Regions from separate parts of the Klebsiella oxytoca genome, predicted to be linked through region 4. Evidence: predicted binding sites of a transcription regulator. Region 4 holds the regulator's gene; each other region holds the start of a gene.

Region 1 (4,355 bases), 2.6 Mb from region 4:
CTCTGAAAACTTCTGTGGATGTCAAGACCAGGTAAGGTTCTTCGCGTTGCATCGAATTAAACCACATGCTCCACCGCTTGTGCGGGCCCCCGTCAATTCATTTGAGTTTTAACCTTGCGGCCGTACTCCCCAGGCGGTCGACTTAACGCGTTAGCTCCGGAAGCCACTCCTCAAGGGAACAACCTCCAAGTCGACATCGTTTACAGCGTGGACTACCAGGGTATCTAATCCTGTTTGCTCCCCACGCTTTCGCACCTGAGCGTCAGTCTTTGTCCAGGGGGCCGCCTTCGCCACCGGTATTCCTCCAGATCTCTACGCATTTCACCGCTACACCTGGAATTCTACCCCCCTCTACAAGACTCCAGCCTGCCAGTTTCGAATGCAGTTCCCAGGTTGAGCCCGGGGATTTCACATCCGACTTGACAGACCGCCTGCGTGCGCTTTACGCCCAGTAATTCCGATTAACGCTTGCACCCTCCGTATTACCGCGGCTGCTGGCACGGAGTTAGCCGGTGCTTCTTCTGCGGGTAACGTCAATTGCTGCGGTTATTAACCACAACACCTTCCTCCCCGCTGAAAGTACTTTACAACCCGAAGGCCTTCTTCATACACGCGGCATGGCTGCATCAGGCTTGCGCCCATTGTGCAATATTCCCCACTGCTGCCTCCCGTAGGAGTCTGGACCGTGTCTCAGTTCCAGTGTGGCTGGTCATCCTCTCAGACCAGCTAGGGATCGTCGCCTAGGTGAGCCGTTACCTCACCTACTAGCTAATCCCATCTGGGCACATCTGATGGCAAGAGGCCCGAAGGTCCCCCTCTTTGGTCTTGCGACGTTATGCGGTATTAGCTACCGTTTCCAGTAGTTATCCCCCTCCATCAGGCAGTTTCCCAGACATTACTCACCCGTCCGCCACTCGTCACCCGAGAGCAAGCTCTCTGTGCTACCGTTCGACTTGCATGTGTTAGGCCTGCCGCCAGCGTTCAATCTGAGCCATGATCAAACTCTTCAATTTAAGTTTGATGCTCACAGAATTAAACTTCGTAATGAATTACGTGTTCACTCTTTGAGACTTGGTATTCATTTTTCGTCCGAAGACGTTAAGAATCCATGTCACTTTGAGTGCCCACACAGATTGTCTGATAAATTGTTAAAGAGCAGTGCAACGCGGCTTTCGCTCACCGTTGCGAGGTGGCGTATATTACGCTTTCCTCTTTCAGAGTCAACCCTGAATGTCAGGATTTTTTCTCTTCAACCGACCGGCTGTTTGTGTGAAGTGATTCACATCTGCCGGGTCAGTGGGAGCGCATTATAGGGAGTTCCCGGGCATCCGCAATAGTTAAATTGCAGAAAAATGACTGACTGCTGCATTCCCCAGCAAAACCCCACTTTATACCCTGTTACACACAGAATTATCCACAGATAGCGGACGATGCCCCCCTAAGAAAGGCCATTTCGCCTCTCTATCATAAGTCGTCATTCGGGGCTAAAAAGAGAAAGATAAAAATTCGCGAGCGTTGCGCAAACGTTTTCGTTACAATGCCGCGCTATAACAAGGATGCCCGGTTGGGTGCGTTAGGTGAGTTTTTAGACAAAAACTCACCTAACGCTCTCTGTAATGTTCAAATCCTGGGGATTTAATACCATGCAACAACGTCGTCCAGTCCGCCGCGCTCTGCTCAGTGTTTCTGACAAGGCCGGTATCGTCGAATTCGCGCAGGCGCTTTCCGCTCGTGGTGTCGAGCTGCTGTCCACCGGCGGCACCGCTCGCCTGCTGGCAGATAAAGGCCTGCCGGTGACCGAAGTCTCTGACTACACCGGTTTCCCGGAAATGATGGATGGACGCGTGAAAACCCTGCATCCGAAGGTCCACGGCGGTATTCTTGGCCGTCGCGGCCAGGATGACGGCATTATGGAGCAACACGGGATCGCGCCTATTGATATGGTGGTTGTTAACCTGTATCCGTTTGCTCAAACCGTTGCTCGCGAGGGTTGTTCTCTGGAAGACGCGGTAGAAAACATTGATATCGGCGGCCCGACCATGGTGCGCTCTGCGGCAAAAAACCATAAAGACGTCGCTATCGTGGTGAAGAGCAGCGACTACGAGGCCATTATCCAGGAGATGGATGCCAACGAAGGCTCCCTGACGCTGGATACTCGTTTCGATCTCGCCATTAAAGCATTCGAACATACCGCCGCCTATGACAGCATGATTGCCAACTACTTTGGCAGCATGGTGCCGGCCTATCACGGCGAGAGTAAAGAAGCCGCTGGCCGTTTCCCGCGTACCCTGAACCTGAACTTCATTAAGAAGCAGGATATGCGCTACGGCGAAAACAGCCACCAGCAGGCCGCCTTCTATATAGAAGAAGAGGTTAAAGAAGCTTCTGTAGCGACCGCACAGCAGGTTCAGGGCAAAGCCCTCTCCTATAACAACATCGCCGATACCGACGCGGCGCTTGAGTGTGTGAAAGAGTTCAGCGAACCGGCCTGCGTTATCGTGAAGCATGCTAACCCGTGCGGCGTGGCGGTAAGCACTTCTATTCTTGATGCCTACGATCGCGCATATAAAACCGACCCGACCTCCGCGTTTGGCGGCATCATCGCGTTTAACCGCGAACTGGATGCCGAAACCGCGCAGGCCATCATCTCCCGTCAGTTTGTTGAAGTGATCATCGCACCGTCTGCCACACAAGAAGCGCTGAACATCACTGCCGCTAAGCAAAACGTTCGCGTCCTGACCTGCGGACAATGGACTCAGCGCGTGCCGGGTCTGGACTTCAAGCGCGTTAACGGCGGCCTGCTGGTTCAGGATCGCGATCTGGGTATGGTCACGGAAGGCGAACTGCGCGTGGTTTCCAAACGCCAGCCGACCGAGCAGGAGCTGCGCGATGCGCTGTTCTGCTGGAAAGTGGCGAAATTCGTAAAATCTAACGCCATTGTTTATGCCAAAGAGAACATGACCATTGGGATAGGCGCAGGCCAGATGAGCCGCGTTTATTCAGCCAAAATCGCCGGGATTAAAGCCGGTGATGAGGGACTAGAAGTGAAAGGTTCGGCGATGGCCTCCGACGCCTTCTTCCCGTTCCGCGACGGTATTGATGCCGCCGCTGCCGTTGGCGTGAGCTGCGTCATTCAGCCAGGCGGTTCTATCCGCGACGAAGAGGTGATTGCCGCCGCCGATGAACACGGTATCGCGATGATCTTCACCGACATGCGCCACTTCCGCCATTAATTCACGGAGCAGACGATGAAAGTATTAGTTATTGGCAACGGCGGCCGCGAGCACGCCCTGGCCTGGAAAGCGGCGCAGTCGCCAAAAGTCGATACCGTTTTTGTCGCCCCGGGTAACGCGGGCACCGCGCTGGAACCGGCGCTGCAAAATGTGGCTATTGGCGTCACCGATATCCCTGCTCTGCTGGCTTTTGCTCAGAATGAGAAGATTGATCTGACTATCGTTGGCCCGGAAGCGCCGCTGGTGATTGGCGTGGTGGATGCATTCCGCGCCGCCGGGCTGAAAATCTTCGGTCCAACCGAAGGCGCCGCGCAGCTGGAAGGTTCCAAAGCCTTTACTAAAGATTTTCTTGCCCGCCATAACATTCCGACGGCGGAATACCAGAACTTCACCGAAGTCGAGCCCGCGCTGGCGTACCTGCGTGAGAAAGGCGCGCCCATCGTTATCAAGGCCGACGGCCTGGCCGCCGGCAAGGGCGTGATTGTCGCCATGACGCTGGAAGAAGCGGAAGCCGCCGTTCACGACATGCTGGCAGGTAACGCCTTTGGCGACGCCGGACACCGCATCGTCATTGAAGAGTTTCTCGACGGCGAAGAAGCAAGCTTTATCGTGATGGTCGACGGCGAGCACGTGCTGCCGATGGCCACCAGCCAGGATCACAAACGCGTGGGTAACGGCGATACCGGGCCTAACACTGGCGGTATGGGCGCTTACTCACCGGCACCGGTGGTAACCGATGAAGTTCATCAGCGCACCATGGAACGCATTATCTGGCCAACCGTAAAAGGTATGGCAGCGGAAGGAAACACCTACACCGGTTTCCTCTATGCGGGCCTGATGATCGACAAACAGGGCAATCCGAAGGTTATTGAGTTCAACTGTCGCTTTGGCGATCCGGAAACCCAGCCGATCATGCTGCGCATGAAATCGGATCTGGTGGATCTGTGCCTCGCCGCCTGCGACGGTAAGCTGGACGAGAAAACTTCCGAATGGGACGAGCGCGCCTCGCTGGGCGTCGTGATCGCCGCCGGTGGCTATCCGGGCAGCTACAAGACCGGCGATGAGATCCACGGCCTGCCGCTGGAAGAATCGGCTGACGGTAAGGTCTTCCACGCCGGAACC
Region 2 (4,355 bases), 340 kb from region 4:
CTCGGCGTCGGTCATTTCCGCATTGAGCAACAGCACTTCGCTGGTCGTTGCGCTGGCCAGATAAATCACCACAAACTGTTGAGAGGTCGTTTTGTGAACGCTAACGTAAAAAGTATCGTCCAGCTCTTCATACACCAGCACATCTGAGCTTGCCGGGGTGCCGAGGCGATGACGCCAGACCTGGTAGGGTAGCAGCGTGGTTGGGTGTTTACGCACATACCATAGAGTCTGTGAATCGTTACTCCAGGCAAAATCAGGCGAGACGTTGTCCAGCACTTCGGCAAACTCCTCTTCGCCGCGGAGGGAATAGAAGCGCAGGCTATATTGCCGTCGGGAAAGATAGTCTTCAGCCACCGCCATCAAGCTGTTGTCGGGGGAAACCCCTAATCCACCGAGGGTATAGAACTCGCTGCCGGCCGCACGCTGGTTGCCATCAAGCAACACCTCCCATTCATCCCACTCTTCTTTAACCACCGGCTGGCGTTGATAAATCGCATACTCGCAGCCCGGCTCGTAGACTTGCCGGTAGCGATAGCCATTTTTGCTGTAGGGGGCCGACACTTCGCGCTGCGGAATACGGTCGATAATTTCCTTCAATATCCTGTCCTGCAGGCTGTTCTGCGAAGACATCACTTTTTTGCCGTACTCATTTTCCTGACGCAAATAATCAAGCACTTCCGGCTGCGAACGTTGATCGTCGCGTAGCCAGTAATAATTATCGATTCGGGTATCGCCATGTAAGGTCATGGCATGGGGGATCCGTTTAGCTTTTGGTGGCATCTGCTTATTCTTCTGCGGCTTATCCCGTCAAGTTCCAAGTTGCCGGTGTGTCGGCAGGGTTACCCGGCTCATCCAGCACGCCCTTACGCGCCGTCTGCCAGCAACTCAAATGATTGAGGGCATATATTTAGATTTCAGGCTGCCTCTAAGCAGCCTGAAGGATAACGTGACTACACAATATATAAGGGTGGCAAAAGTCGCCAGCGATGCAAGCGAAACGGGCGGATTTAAACCGCTATCGCCTGTTTTTGCGCCTGAATATCTCGTTCAATTTCCGCACGCACTTCCGACGGTAGCTTAAGCGCCTCACCGAGGGCATTCAGGTAGCTGCGCTCCATAAAGTGGTCGATATCAATGACCGCACAGCTGAGATAATAGACTTCAAGCGCCTCTTGCTCGCTGCCGATCCCCTGCGCCAGGCTCTGGGGATCCAGCGGCTGCGCCAGCGCCTGGTCGATTAACACCCGGCCCTGTACATCAATGTTTGCCGCGCGCAGCTGCTCTTCAATATTTGCTCGCTCACGGTCGTCGATATGACCATCGCTTTTCGCGGCAAAAATCAGCGCCATTATCAACCGTTCGCTGCGGGCATCAAGTTCGGCTGGCGCAGGAGATTGAGACGGCGCTGGAGCAGGTTGCACCGGCGTCTGCTGCGCGCTGGCGCGCATTTTCTGCTGATACTTATTCCACAACACGCTGCCTGCAACCGCACCGCCGCCTACCAGCAGCGCGCCGGTGCCGTATTTAGCTAACAGCTTGCGCGAAGATTTGCTGGCAACCAGTAGTCCTGCCAGCCCACCGAGCGCGCCCGGTAGCAGTAAGTTTTTGCCGCTTGATTGATCGTCAGATGAAGAAGAGCGCCCCTGCTGGCTCAGCAGAGACTGAAGTTGATTAAGCCAGTTAGCCATACATTTCCTCGTTGCGCGATAAGCGATATAGCCAGCCTAAACGACGCGACGTCAGGAAATGTTTTCGCCAGCTAAAGATGCGCAAATTTAGCGCGAGGAGACACGCAAGGCTGCCGCCAGCCATCCGACGGCAGGAGGGAAAGTCAGGCGGCTTTCGCTTTGCGCGGCTTTGCCGGAGCCAGAGATTCAGCGTCAGACTCAACGACATCGTCGGCACTATGCCCTGCTTCTGCCGGGGCGGAGGGCTCATCGGCGCTACCCTCAGCTTCCGGCAATTTACCGGAACGCAGAATATGGTTGAGGGTATCTTTGCGTTCGGCGAGCCACATCGCCATGCTGTCGCGCTGCTCTTCGTCGAGAGTCAGTGGACATTCCACCAGCCAGTCGTTGAGTACTTCCGCCAGATCGAGCATTTTGTCATAAGCATCGGCCTCTTTTTTGCTGGCAAAAGACATTTTTTCCTCACCTTCACGAATCACTACATATTTAATTTCAACCGCCATGATGCAGCCTCTCGATACTGTATTTTTATACAGTATATCAAATTTTCCTGCCGAACTCAAATTACGCACATAAAGACATACGCAAACGTTTTCGTTTATAATGCGCCGCATATTTTTCTACTGTGGAAGAGAGTCATGAGTGTATTAGGTACGGCGCTGCGTCCAGCGGCAACAAAGGTAATGCTGTTAGGTTCCGGCGAACTGGGTAAAGAAGTCGCCATCGAATGCCAGCGCCTTGGAATTGAGACCATCGCCGTCGATCGTTACCCTGATGCTCCGGCCATGCAGGTAGCCCACCGCTCACACGTTATCAATATGCTGCATGGCGAAACTTTACAGGCGCTGATTGAGCAGGAAAAGCCGGATTTTATCGTACCGGAGATTGAGGCCATCGCTACCGATACTCTGGTGGCCCTGGAGCAAGCCGGGCAAAAAGTCGTCCCCACCGCGCGTGCCGCAAAGCTGACCATGAATCGTGAAGGGATCCGCCGCCTGGCCGCGGAAGATCTGCAGCTGCCGACCTCAGCCTACCGTTTTGCCGACGGTGAAGACGCATTTCGTGAAGCCGTCGCTGGGATTGGTTATCCGTGTATTGTTAAGCCGGTAATGAGCTCATCGGGTAAAGGTCAGAGCTTTATTCGTTCCAGCGAGCAGCTGGCTGAAGCATGGCAGTATGCTCAGCAAGGCGGCCGCGCCGGAGCCGGTCGCGTGATCGTTGAAGGCGTGGTGAATTTTGATTTCGAAATCACCCTTCTCACCGTCAGCGCCATTGACGGCGTACACTTCTGCGCGCCGGTCGGTCACCGTCAGGAAGATGGCGACTATCGCGAGTCCTGGCAGCCGCAGCAGATGAGCGCGCTGGCGCTGGAGCGCGCGCAGGAAATCGCCCGTAAGGTGGTGCTGGCTCTGGGCGGCTACGGCCTGTTTGGCGTCGAGCTGTTCGTCTGCGGCGATGACGTGATTTTTAGCGAAGTCTCGCCGCGTCCGCACGACACCGGTATGGTCACGCTGATTTCACAGGATTTATCGGAGTTCGCTCTGCACGTTCGCGCCTTCCTCGGACTGCCGATTGGCGCGATTCGCCAGTACGGCCCTGCAGCCTCGGCGGCACTCCTGCCGCAGTTAACCAGCCAGAACGTCACCTTCAGCAATATCCAGGCAGCGGTCGGCGCAGGCCTGCAGCTGCGTCTGTTTGGCAAACCAGAAATTGATGGTTCACGTCGGCTGGGCGTCACGCTGGCGATTGCCGATAGCGTCGAAGAGGCGGTAGCGCGCGCCAAAGCCGCAGCTTCAGCAATTATTGTTGCGGGATAAAAAAAAGCCCGGTCGCAATGGACCGGGCCTCTGAATACGCGCGAAGATTATTTCGCGCCTTCTACCGCTTCACGAGCCAGTTTAGTGATACGGTCGTAATCACCGGCTTCCAGCGCATCTGCCGGAACCAGCCAGGAGCCGCCGATGCACAGCACGCTGTTCAGCGCCAGGTAATCACGGTAGTTAGCCGGAGAGATACCGCCAGTCGGGCAGAAACGGATGTGGCCGAACGGGCCAGCAATCGCCTGCAGCGCTTTTACGCCGCCGTTAGCTTCCGCCGGGAAGAATTTAAACTCCTTCAGACCATACTGCATACCCAGCATCAGCTCGGATACGGTGCAGATCCCGGGGATCAGCGGAATGGTGCCTTCGCCGGTCGCTGCTTTCAGCAGGGACTCGGTCAGGCCCGGGCTGATAGCAAACTGCGCGCCCGCTTCGGTCACTTCTTTCAGCTGTTCAACGTTAGTGACGGTACCGGCGCCGACAATCGCTTCCGGGACCTCTTTCGCGATAGCGCGGATAGCGTCCATCGCGCACTCGGTACGCAGAGTCACTTCCAGCACGCGTACGCCGCCCGCAACCAGCGCTTTCGCCATTGGCACAGCGTGTTCCAGCTTTTTCACCACGATTACCGGTACAACCGGGCCGGAGGTGAGGATTGCTTCTGCAGTTGTTTTCCAGTTTTTCATCAGATTTTCTCTCGCCAGATCTACAAATCGAATCGTCTTAAAAATTGATGCAGGTTGCGCCCTGTTCTGCTCCGGAGAGCTTCTCACGCAGCGCACCGAACATTTCCCGGCCGGTTCCAACACGCGAACCGCTCAGGTCAGGAATATGCGGCTGACGCGCG
Region 3 (4,355 bases), 1.1 Mb from region 4:
TGCGCCTTAACGAAGACGGTAAAACCGTTGCGGCGATGGACGTTCTGGCGCCGGGCATCGGTGAAATTATCGGTGGTTCCCAGCGTGAAGAACGCCTGGACGTGCTTGACGCGCGTATGGCGGAAATGGGCCTTAATAAAGAAGACTACTGGTGGTATCGCGATCTGCGCCGTTACGGCACCGTGCCGCATTCCGGCTTCGGTCTGGGCTTCGAGCGTCTGATTGCTTACGTGACCGGCGTGCAAAACGTTCGTGATGTTATTCCGTTCCCGAGAACGCCTCGTAACGCGACATTCTGATTTTTTCAGGCAAATTCTACTGAGGGCCAGCGCAAGCTGGCCTTTTTTTATGTCAATTTACGTTAATGAATATCAGGAAATTTAAACATCAACCTGCGGTATTCATAAATATGTTACGCACTATTTCGATCCTGCCTGCAGGTAAAAAACGCACTTTATGCTCATAAATCGGCAAACACGCTGATTATATTGCTCGTTTTTTAACCACCAACAGCACAACTTGCAACGACAAACTTTGAACAAAAATAAATCAAAATGCTGATGCAAAATGCACAAACCCTCTCTTATCTAAATTAATCATAATTAATTCATATAGATATATAAAGACAGGCGATTTTGTCAACGAACAAGGCCGGAATGTTGATAGAGTTCACAAAGTCCCCCAAAATACACATTTAGTTACATAGAATTTCCTTTTGTTACTCATATGCGATATTGGTAGCATTTTCAGGCTAGCGAAACGTTGTTCTGAATGGAAAGATGCCTCCAGACACCAAACTATCATCAATAGTTCCGTAAACTTTTATTGACGAAACTTATTGGCGGCAGTGGCAAGTGTTCATAAAAAAATATAAATGAGGGTAATAAATAATGATGAAGCGCAAAATTCTGGCAGCGGTAATTCCTGCCCTGCTGGTAGCCGGTGCAGCAAACGCTGCAGAAATCTATAACAAAAACGGCAACAAACTGGATTTTTACGGAAAAATGGTTGGCGAGCACGTTTGGACCACCAACGGCGACACCAGCAGCGATGATACCACTTACGCTCGTATCGGCCTGAAAGGCGAAACGCAGATCAACGAACAGCTGATCGGTTACGGCCAGTGGGAATACAACATGGATGCGTCCAATGTTGAAGGTAAACAGACTACTAAAACTCGTCTGGCTTTTGCAGGCTTAAAAGCGGGTGAATACGGTTCATTCGACTACGGTCGTAACTATGGCGCCATCTACGATGTAGAAGCGGCAACCGATATGCTGGTTGAATGGGGTGGCGACGGCTGGAGCTACACCGACAACTTCATGACCGCACGTACCAACGGCGTAGCAACCTATCGTAACTCTGACTTCTTCGGTCTGGTTGACGGTCTGAGCTTCGCGCTGCAGTACCAGGGTAAAAACAAAGACCGCGACGTTAAGAAACAAAACGGCGACGGTTTCAGCACCGCAGCAACCTACGCGTTTGACAACGGCGTTGCGCTGTCAGCAGGCTACGCTAACTCCAGCCGTACCGGCGATCAGAAAGCTGACAAAAACGGTAATAAAGCTGAAGCATGGGCAACCTCCGCTAAGTATGACGCGAACAACATCTACGCTGCGGTCATGTACTCTCAGACTTACAACATGACTCCGGAAAACGAAGGCAACTACTTCGCGGGTAAAACTCAGAACTTCGAAGCCGTTGTTCAGTATCAGTTCGACTTCGGCCTGCGTCCGTCCATCGGCTACGTACAGACTAAAGGTAAAGACCTGCGTTCTCGCCCTGGCTTCTCCGGCGGCGATGCTGACCTGGTTAAATACATCGAAGTGGGTACCTGGTACTACTTCAACAAAAACATGAACGTTTACGCTGCGTATAAATTCAACCAGCTGAGCGACAACGACTACACCGAAGCTGCTAAAGTCGCTACTGACGATCAGGCCGCAGTGGGTATCGTTTACCAGTTCTAATCTGCAGTACACCCCTTCGTGATATGCCTAAAAAGCAGGACTTCGGTCCTGCTTTTCTGCATTCCTGAGAAGAAAATCGTAACTTTTAAAAACCTTCTCGCTTTTTGTCGCAAACGGTTGGCAATTAACATAACTCCCGTTAACCTGATAGCGGATTTCCCTTCAGTAATCACAATGGAACCTCGTCATGTTTGAGAACATTACCGCCGCCCCTGCCGACCCAATTCTGGGCCTGGCCGATCTATTTCGTGCCGATGACCGCCCAACAAAAATTAATCTTGGAATTGGTGTTTATAAAGATGAAACGGGTAAAACACCGGTCCTGACTAGCGTGAAAAAAGCAGAGCAGTTTCTGCTGGAAAACGAAACCACCAAAAATTATCTGAGCATTGATGGTATTCCTGAGTTTGGCCGCTGCACTCAGGAGCTTCTGTTTGGGAAAGGAAGCGCAATTATCAATGACAAACGCGCCCGTACCGCACAGACTCCGGGTGGTACCGGCGGTCTCCGCGTTGCAGCTGATTTTCTTGCCAAAAACACCGATGCTAAACGTATTTGGGTAAGCAATCCAAGCTGGCCAAACCATAAAAGCGTGTTCAATTCAGCCGGGCTGGAAGTTCGCGAATACACCTACTACGACGCAGCAAACCACAAACTCGACTTCGACGGACTGCTGGCCAGCCTGAACGAAGCACAGGCAGGTGACGTGGTTCTGTTCCACGGCTGCTGCCACAACCCTACCGGTATCGATCCAACGCTTGAGCAGTGGCAACAGCTGGCGCAGCTCTCCGTAGACAAAGGCTGGCTGCCGCTGTTTGACTTTGCTTATCAGGGCTTCGCCCGCGGTCTGGAAGAAGATGCTGAAGGCCTGCGCGCTTTCGCCGCGCTGCATAAAGAGCTGCTGATCGCCAGCTCATACTCAAAGAACTTCGGCCTGTACAACGAGCGCGTAGGCGCCTGTACGCTGGTTGCTGCGGACCAGGAAACGGTAGACCGCGCTTTCAGCCAGATGAAGTCCGTGATCCGCGCTAACTACTCTAACCCACCGGCTCACGGTGCGTCGGTAGTGGCGACTATTCTCAGCAATGACTCGCTGCGCGCCATCTGGGAACAGGAACTGACCGACATGCGTCAACGCATTCAGCGTATGCGTCTGCTGTTCGTTAATACCCTGCAGGAAAAAGGCGCCAGCCGCGATTTCTCTTTCATCATTCAGCAAAACGGGATGTTCTCGTTCAGCGGTCTGACCAAAGAGCAGGTACTACGTCTGCGCGAAGAGTTTGCGGTGTACGCGGTGGCTTCCGGACGTATTAACGTCGCCGGTATGACGCCGGACAACATGGCGCCGCTGTGCGAAGCGATTGTTGCCGTCCTGTAAGCTCCGCTTCAAAAACAAAAGGCCGCAGCTGCGGCCTTTTTTACACCCATCATCCGGGTATTACCACACCGGCATTTCATCCTGCAGGAAAGGGTTGTGCAGACGCTCATATCCAAGAGTTGACATAGGCCCATGTCCCGGAATAAACGACACGTCATCCCCTAACGGCAGCAGTTTGCTTTTAATCGCCTCGATCAGCTGGTTGTGATCGCCGCGTGGAAAATCACTGCGCCCTACGCCGCCTTTAAAAATCACATCGCCGGAAATCAGCAGTCGGGAAGCCTCATCGAAGAAAACCACGTGTCCTGGGGTATGCCCAGGACAGTGCAGTACCTGCAGGGAAACATTCCCCACGCTGACCGCATCACCGTCGTTTAGCCAGCGATCCGGCTGCAGCGGCTGGCAATTTTCCAGACCAAACATCCGGCTCTGCGCAGGTAGCCCCTCCAGCCAGAACTCATCTTCTTTTTCCGGACCAATAATCGGCACGCCATAATGTTGTGCCAGTTCCGCCGCCGCGCCAACGTGATCGAGATGGCCGTGAGTGAGCAGAATCTGCATCAGGCTAACGCCTGCCGCCGTGACTTCCTGTTTGATTCGCTCAGCGTCGCCGCCGGGATCGACCAGTGCCGCCAGTTTGGTTTGTTCACACCAGATTAAAGAACAGTTCTGCGCGAACGCGGTAACCGGAATAATACGATAGTTCATGAGGCTCCTTTCGTTACCAGTGCCTTACAGGCCCGGTATCAATATGCACAAAGTTGCTACGTGGGTAGTATCCTACACCACCTGTGCGCATAGATAACGCCGCTTTGCGAATATTGCTTAACGAAATGCCTTCGATATGGAAATCCATAGCCTGCCCTTTGGTGTGGTAGCTTTGCTTCGCCACCCCCCGGCTCCGTGCGCGCAGCTCATTATTGGTATCGACAGAACGATAACCAGAAATAAGCTGGACGGGCTTGTTGGTTCCAAGTAATCCCTGCAGACGATAGAGTTGATCGAAC
Region 4 (4,355 bases):
GCCCATCTCATGCAGAATAAACGGCGAGCCGGTCAGCCATGCAAAAAAGCTGGCGGAGCAGGCGGCGTATATCAGGACGTTACCGCTATATTCGCGCGAACGCAGCAGCGTAAAGAACGTCAGCTTTTGCTGCACGTCAGCAATCGGCTTATTTGCCGGTTTCAGTCGCAGCGCGGGCAGCATCAGCAGCAGAGTAATGGCGAACAGAACGGCAAAAATAGCCTGCCATTCGAAGTGGACCAGCAGCCAGCTGCCGAGCAGCGGCGCCAGCGCCGGGGATAAACCTACCAGCGGCATAATGGCGGCGAAAATTCGGTTGGTTTTTTGCGCAGGATAATAATCGGTTACCATCGCCTGCCAGGTCACCGCGGCGGCACAAACCCCCAGGGCCTGAATAAAACGCAGCGCCAGCATCAGCGTGGCATCGCGAACCCATAGCATCCCCAGACAGCCAATAGCGAATATGGCCAGGCCGCTCAACAGCACCGGTTTACGACCATAACGATCGGAGAGCGGTCCCCAGAAAAGCTGCCCAAGCGCAAAGCCCGCAAGGAATAAGCTCAGGCTGGCGCTGATGGAGGCGGCGGAAGTATTCAGATCCTGCTGCATGGCGGCGAATGCCGGTAAATACATATCGGTTGCCAGAAAGCCCAGCACGCTCAATCCGGCCAGCCAGACTAAAAATCCTTTTCGAGGTTGTTGCATAATCTTCTCTTTTTAGTGATGCAGGTACGATGGCGCAGAGTGTAGGGAGTGCATAACGTCTTGTGAAACGCTAATATTTGTCAGGTGAATTCAAAAATTTTGCAGGCAGAAAATGTGGTCTGAATACTCTCTTGAAGTTGTCGATGCTGTCGCCCGCAACGGCAGCTTTAGCGCCGCCGCGCAGGAGCTGCACCGCGTCCCCTCGGCGGTCAGCTATACCGTACGCCAGCTGGAGGAGTGGCTGGCGGTACCGCTATTTGAACGTCGCCACCGGGATGTGGAATTAACGCCTGCCGGGGTCTGGTTTTTACAAGAGGGGCGCTCTGTTATCAAAAAAATGCAGATCACCCGCCAGCAGTGCCAGCAGATAGCTAACGGCTGGCGCGGGCAGCTCTCTATCGCGGTGGATAACATCGTCAAGCCCACGCGTATGCGCCAGATGATCGTTGATTTCTATCGTCATTTTGATGACGTAGAACTGATCGTTTTTCAGGAGGTGTTTAACGGCGTCTGGGATGCGTTGGCCGACGGGCGCGTGGAGTTAGCCATCGGCGCGACGCGCTCAATTCCGGTCGGTGGACGCTATGCCTTTCGCGATATGGGGATGCTGAGCTGGGACTGCGTTGTCGCGAGCCACCATCCTCTGGCAAAAATGGCCGGGCCACTGAGCGATGATCTGTTGCGCAACTGGCCGTCGTTGGTGAGAGAGGATACTTCACGCTCGCTGCCGAAGCGAACCACCTGGCTGTTGGATAACCAGAAGAGGGTGGTTGTGCCGGACTGGGATGCCTCCGAGACCTGCCTCTCCGCCGGACTGTGCATCGGAATGGTGCCCGGGCATTTAGCGCGTCCGTGGCTTGATAGCGGCGAATGGACGGCTCTGGAACTGGAAAATCCTTTCCCGGATGCCGCGTGCTGCCTGACGTGGCAGCAAAGCGATGCCTCTCCGGCTCTATTATGGTTGCTGGATTATCTTGGTGATAGCGAAACGTTAAATCGGGAGTGGCTGCGGGCGCCGGAATAACCGGCGCCGCGGGAAGGACTAACGGCGGTAATCAACAAACGGACCATCGGCCACAGAACGGCGCTCGACCAGACGCGGATGAACCTCAATCGACTGAGAAACTTCACGCTTATTGACGATTCTGTCCAGCAGCATATTGAAGGCCGCTTCGCCCAGAGAGTCTTTAGGCTGATGGATAGTGGTCAGCGCCGGGCTGAAGTAGCGGGCGTTGCGCACGTTATCATACCCGATCAGCGAAATATCCTGCGGTACGCGCAGACCCATTTCATCCGCCGCGCAGATTGCGCCCATCGCCATGATATCCCCGCCGCAGAAAATTGCCGTAGGGCGATGATGCTGGCTGAGAATTTGCTGCATGGCGCGGTAGCCGGATTCCGGTTCAAAATCACCCTGTACAATCCAGTGCTCCGGGATCTTAATCTGCGCTTCTTCCATCGCTTTCATAAAGCCGGCCAGTCGACCTGCGCCGGTATTACGTTCCAGAGGTCCAGGAATGGCGCCGATCTCGCGATGTCCGCGCTCAACAAGGTAGCGACCGGCGATATAGCCGCCTTCAAAGGCGTTATCAATCACCGCATCGGTAAAGTCGGCTTTCGCTTCGCCCCAGTCCATGACGACCATCGGAATGTGGCGATACTCTTCCAGCATGCTTAACACCGATTCCGGGTACTCGGAACACATCACCAGCAGGCCATCTACGCGTTTTTGCGCCATCATTGAAAGGTAAGCGCGCTGTTTCTCCGGATCGTTCCAGGCATTGCCAAGAATCAGGGTATAACCCTTCTGAAAGCAGCTTTTCTCAACGGATTCAATTATTTCAGCAAAATAGGCCGCTTCGCTGCTGGTCGCCAGCAGGCCAATAGATTTGGTGTGATTCACCTTCAGGCTGCGGGCGACGGCGCTGGGGGAGTAATGCAGCTCTTTGATTGCCGCCCATACCGCATTGCGCGTCTCTTCCGCAACGAATCGGGTTTTGTTAATCACATGTGACACTGTTGTAGTGGAAACGTTTGCGCGTTTCGCTACATCTTTAATAGTTGCCATTACTTCTCACTCCAGACCTTGACCTGAACGTCTGTTTATCGGTACGTAAACGTTTGCCTGTACACACCCTGACGCCAAAATTATTCATGGCATCACGTCGGGAAAACGACACAGAACGACAGGAAGGGGTCAATGGCCGATACGCTTTCAAATTAGCGTGGGATTTTGTCCGATCTTGGGGCAAAGGGGAAGAGCAAAAATGTGCATCACCCTAAATCCAGGAAGATTTTTACGCTAATCTGTGTAAAAATGAGCAAGCTCACTTTTCATGTGGGGATAATCAGGGGGAAAAATTGATGGATACAGATTTAAAGTTTTCGCTGACAACAACGATTATTGTTCTGGGTTTGATTGTCGCTTCAGGTTTGGTCGCCGTACTGCACTAATTTCACAATAAGGGAGAGGTCGCTCTCCCTTTTTCATTGCGCATTATTATCAATTTCGCAAAAATCTTTTGCCATTTCGTTTACTTTTGTTTTTCTGTGATTGATGTCATGCTTTTGACTTCTGATGAGATGCCGTCGCGAAAGGCGGCCTGATGGAGTTCTTGCATGAAAATCAATTTTCCCCTGCTCGCGCTGGCGGTCGGTGCTTTTGGCATCGGTACGACCGAGTTCTCCCCGATGGGGTTATTACCGGTTATCGCAAAAGGCGTGGATGTTTCAATTCCGGCCGCGGGAATGCTGATCAGCGCCTATGCAATCGGTGTCATGGTTGGCGCGCCGCTGATGACTCTGCTGCTCTCCCACCGCGCCCGCAGAAATGCGCTGATCTTTTTGATGGCGATTTTTACTCTCGGCAATGTGCTCTCTTCAATCGCACCTGATTACACCACGCTACTGCTGTCGCGTATCATTACCAGCCTTAATCACGGCGCATTCTTCGGCTTAGGATCGGTGGTTGCGGCAAGCGTGGTGCCAAAACATAAGCAGGCCAGCGCCGTGGCAACGATGTTTATGGGGCTGACCATTGCTAATATCGGCGGCGTTCCCGCAGCGACCTGGCTTGGCGAAACTATCGGCTGGCGCATGTCGTTTCTCGCAACCGCGGGGCTGGGCGTAGTGGCAATGATCGGCCTTTGGTTCTCTTTACCGAAGGGCAGCGCCGGCGAGCGCCCGAACGTGAAACAGGAGCTGTCGGTGCTGATGCGCCCGCAGGTACTGTCGGCGCTGCTGACGACCGTGCTGGGGGCAGGGGCGATGTTCACGCTGTATACCTACATTTCCCCCGTACTGCATACAATCACTCATGCCTCGCCGCTGTTTGTTACCGCGATGCTGGTGCTGATTGGCGTAGGCTTCTCGCTGGGTAACTACCTTGGCGGCAAGTTTGCCGACCGTTCCGTTTCCGGCACGCTGAAGGGCTTTCTTCTGCTTTTGATGGTTATCATGCTGGCGATACCGCTGTTAGCTCAGTCACAGGCGGGCGCGGCCATCAGCATGGTTGTGTGGGGCGCGGCGACCTTTGCGGTAGTTCCGCCTTTGCAGATGCGCGTGATGCGCGTCGCTCATGAAGCGCCGGGGCTCTCATCTTCGGTGAATATCGGCGCTTTCAATCTTGGGAACGCGCTGGGCGCGGCAGC

Evidence for each region. The regulator PurR, encoded in region 4, represses purine synthesis genes. The targets are predictions, from matches to a motif close to CANGCAAACGTTTGCNTG.
Region 1: purH (bifunctional phosphoribosylaminoimidazolecarboxamide formyltransferase/IMP cyclohydrolase) is a predicted target of PurR. The motif match lies at 1,517-1,534, and genes of this name have one in related genera.
Region 2: purT (formate-dependent phosphoribosylglycinamide formyltransferase) is a predicted target of PurR. The motif match lies at 2,270-2,287, and genes of this name have one in related genera.
Region 3: GJ746_RS09175 (amino acid aminotransferase) is a predicted target of PurR. The motif match lies at 2,077-2,094, and genes of this name have one in related genera.

Annotation. Positions count from the first base shown of each region.
Region 1 is NZ_CP046115.1:298,933-303,287, reverse strand. It holds rRNA gene GJ746_RS01430 (16S ribosomal RNA) at 1-1,013, opposite strand, end outside; gene purH (bifunctional phosphoribosylaminoimidazolecarboxamide formyltransferase/IMP cyclohydrolase) at 1,644-3,233, shown strand; gene purD (phosphoribosylamine--glycine ligase) at 3,249-4,355, shown strand, end outside.
Region 2 is NZ_CP046115.1:3,396,859-3,401,213, forward strand. It holds gene ptrB (oligopeptidase B) at 1-780, opposite strand, end outside; gene GJ746_RS15825 (tellurite resistance TerB family protein) at 1,008-1,688, opposite strand; gene GJ746_RS15830 (YebG family protein) at 1,832-2,191, opposite strand; gene purT (formate-dependent phosphoribosylglycinamide formyltransferase) at 2,327-3,505, shown strand; gene GJ746_RS15840 (bifunctional 4-hydroxy-2-oxoglutarate aldolase/2-dehydro-3-deoxy-phosphogluconate aldolase) at 3,553-4,194, opposite strand; gene edd (phosphogluconate dehydratase) at 4,232-4,355, opposite strand, start outside.
Region 3 is NZ_CP046115.1:1,991,908-1,996,262, reverse strand. It holds gene asnS (asparagine--tRNA ligase) at 1-299, shown strand, start outside; gene GJ746_RS09180 (porin) at 891-1,970, shown strand; gene GJ746_RS09175 (amino acid aminotransferase) at 2,158-3,348, shown strand; gene GJ746_RS09170 (MBL fold metallo-hydrolase) at 3,409-4,056, opposite strand; gene GJ746_RS09165 (YcbK family protein) at 4,070-4,355, opposite strand, start outside.
Region 4 is NZ_CP046115.1:3,056,744-3,061,098, reverse strand. It holds gene punC (purine nucleoside transporter PunC) at 1-705, opposite strand, end outside; gene punR (DNA-binding transcriptional activator PunR) at 818-1,729, shown strand; gene purR (HTH-type transcriptional repressor PurR) at 1,748-2,773, opposite strand; gene GJ746_RS14225 (YnhF family membrane protein) at 3,070-3,159, shown strand; gene GJ746_RS14220 (MFS transporter) at 3,325-4,355, shown strand, end outside.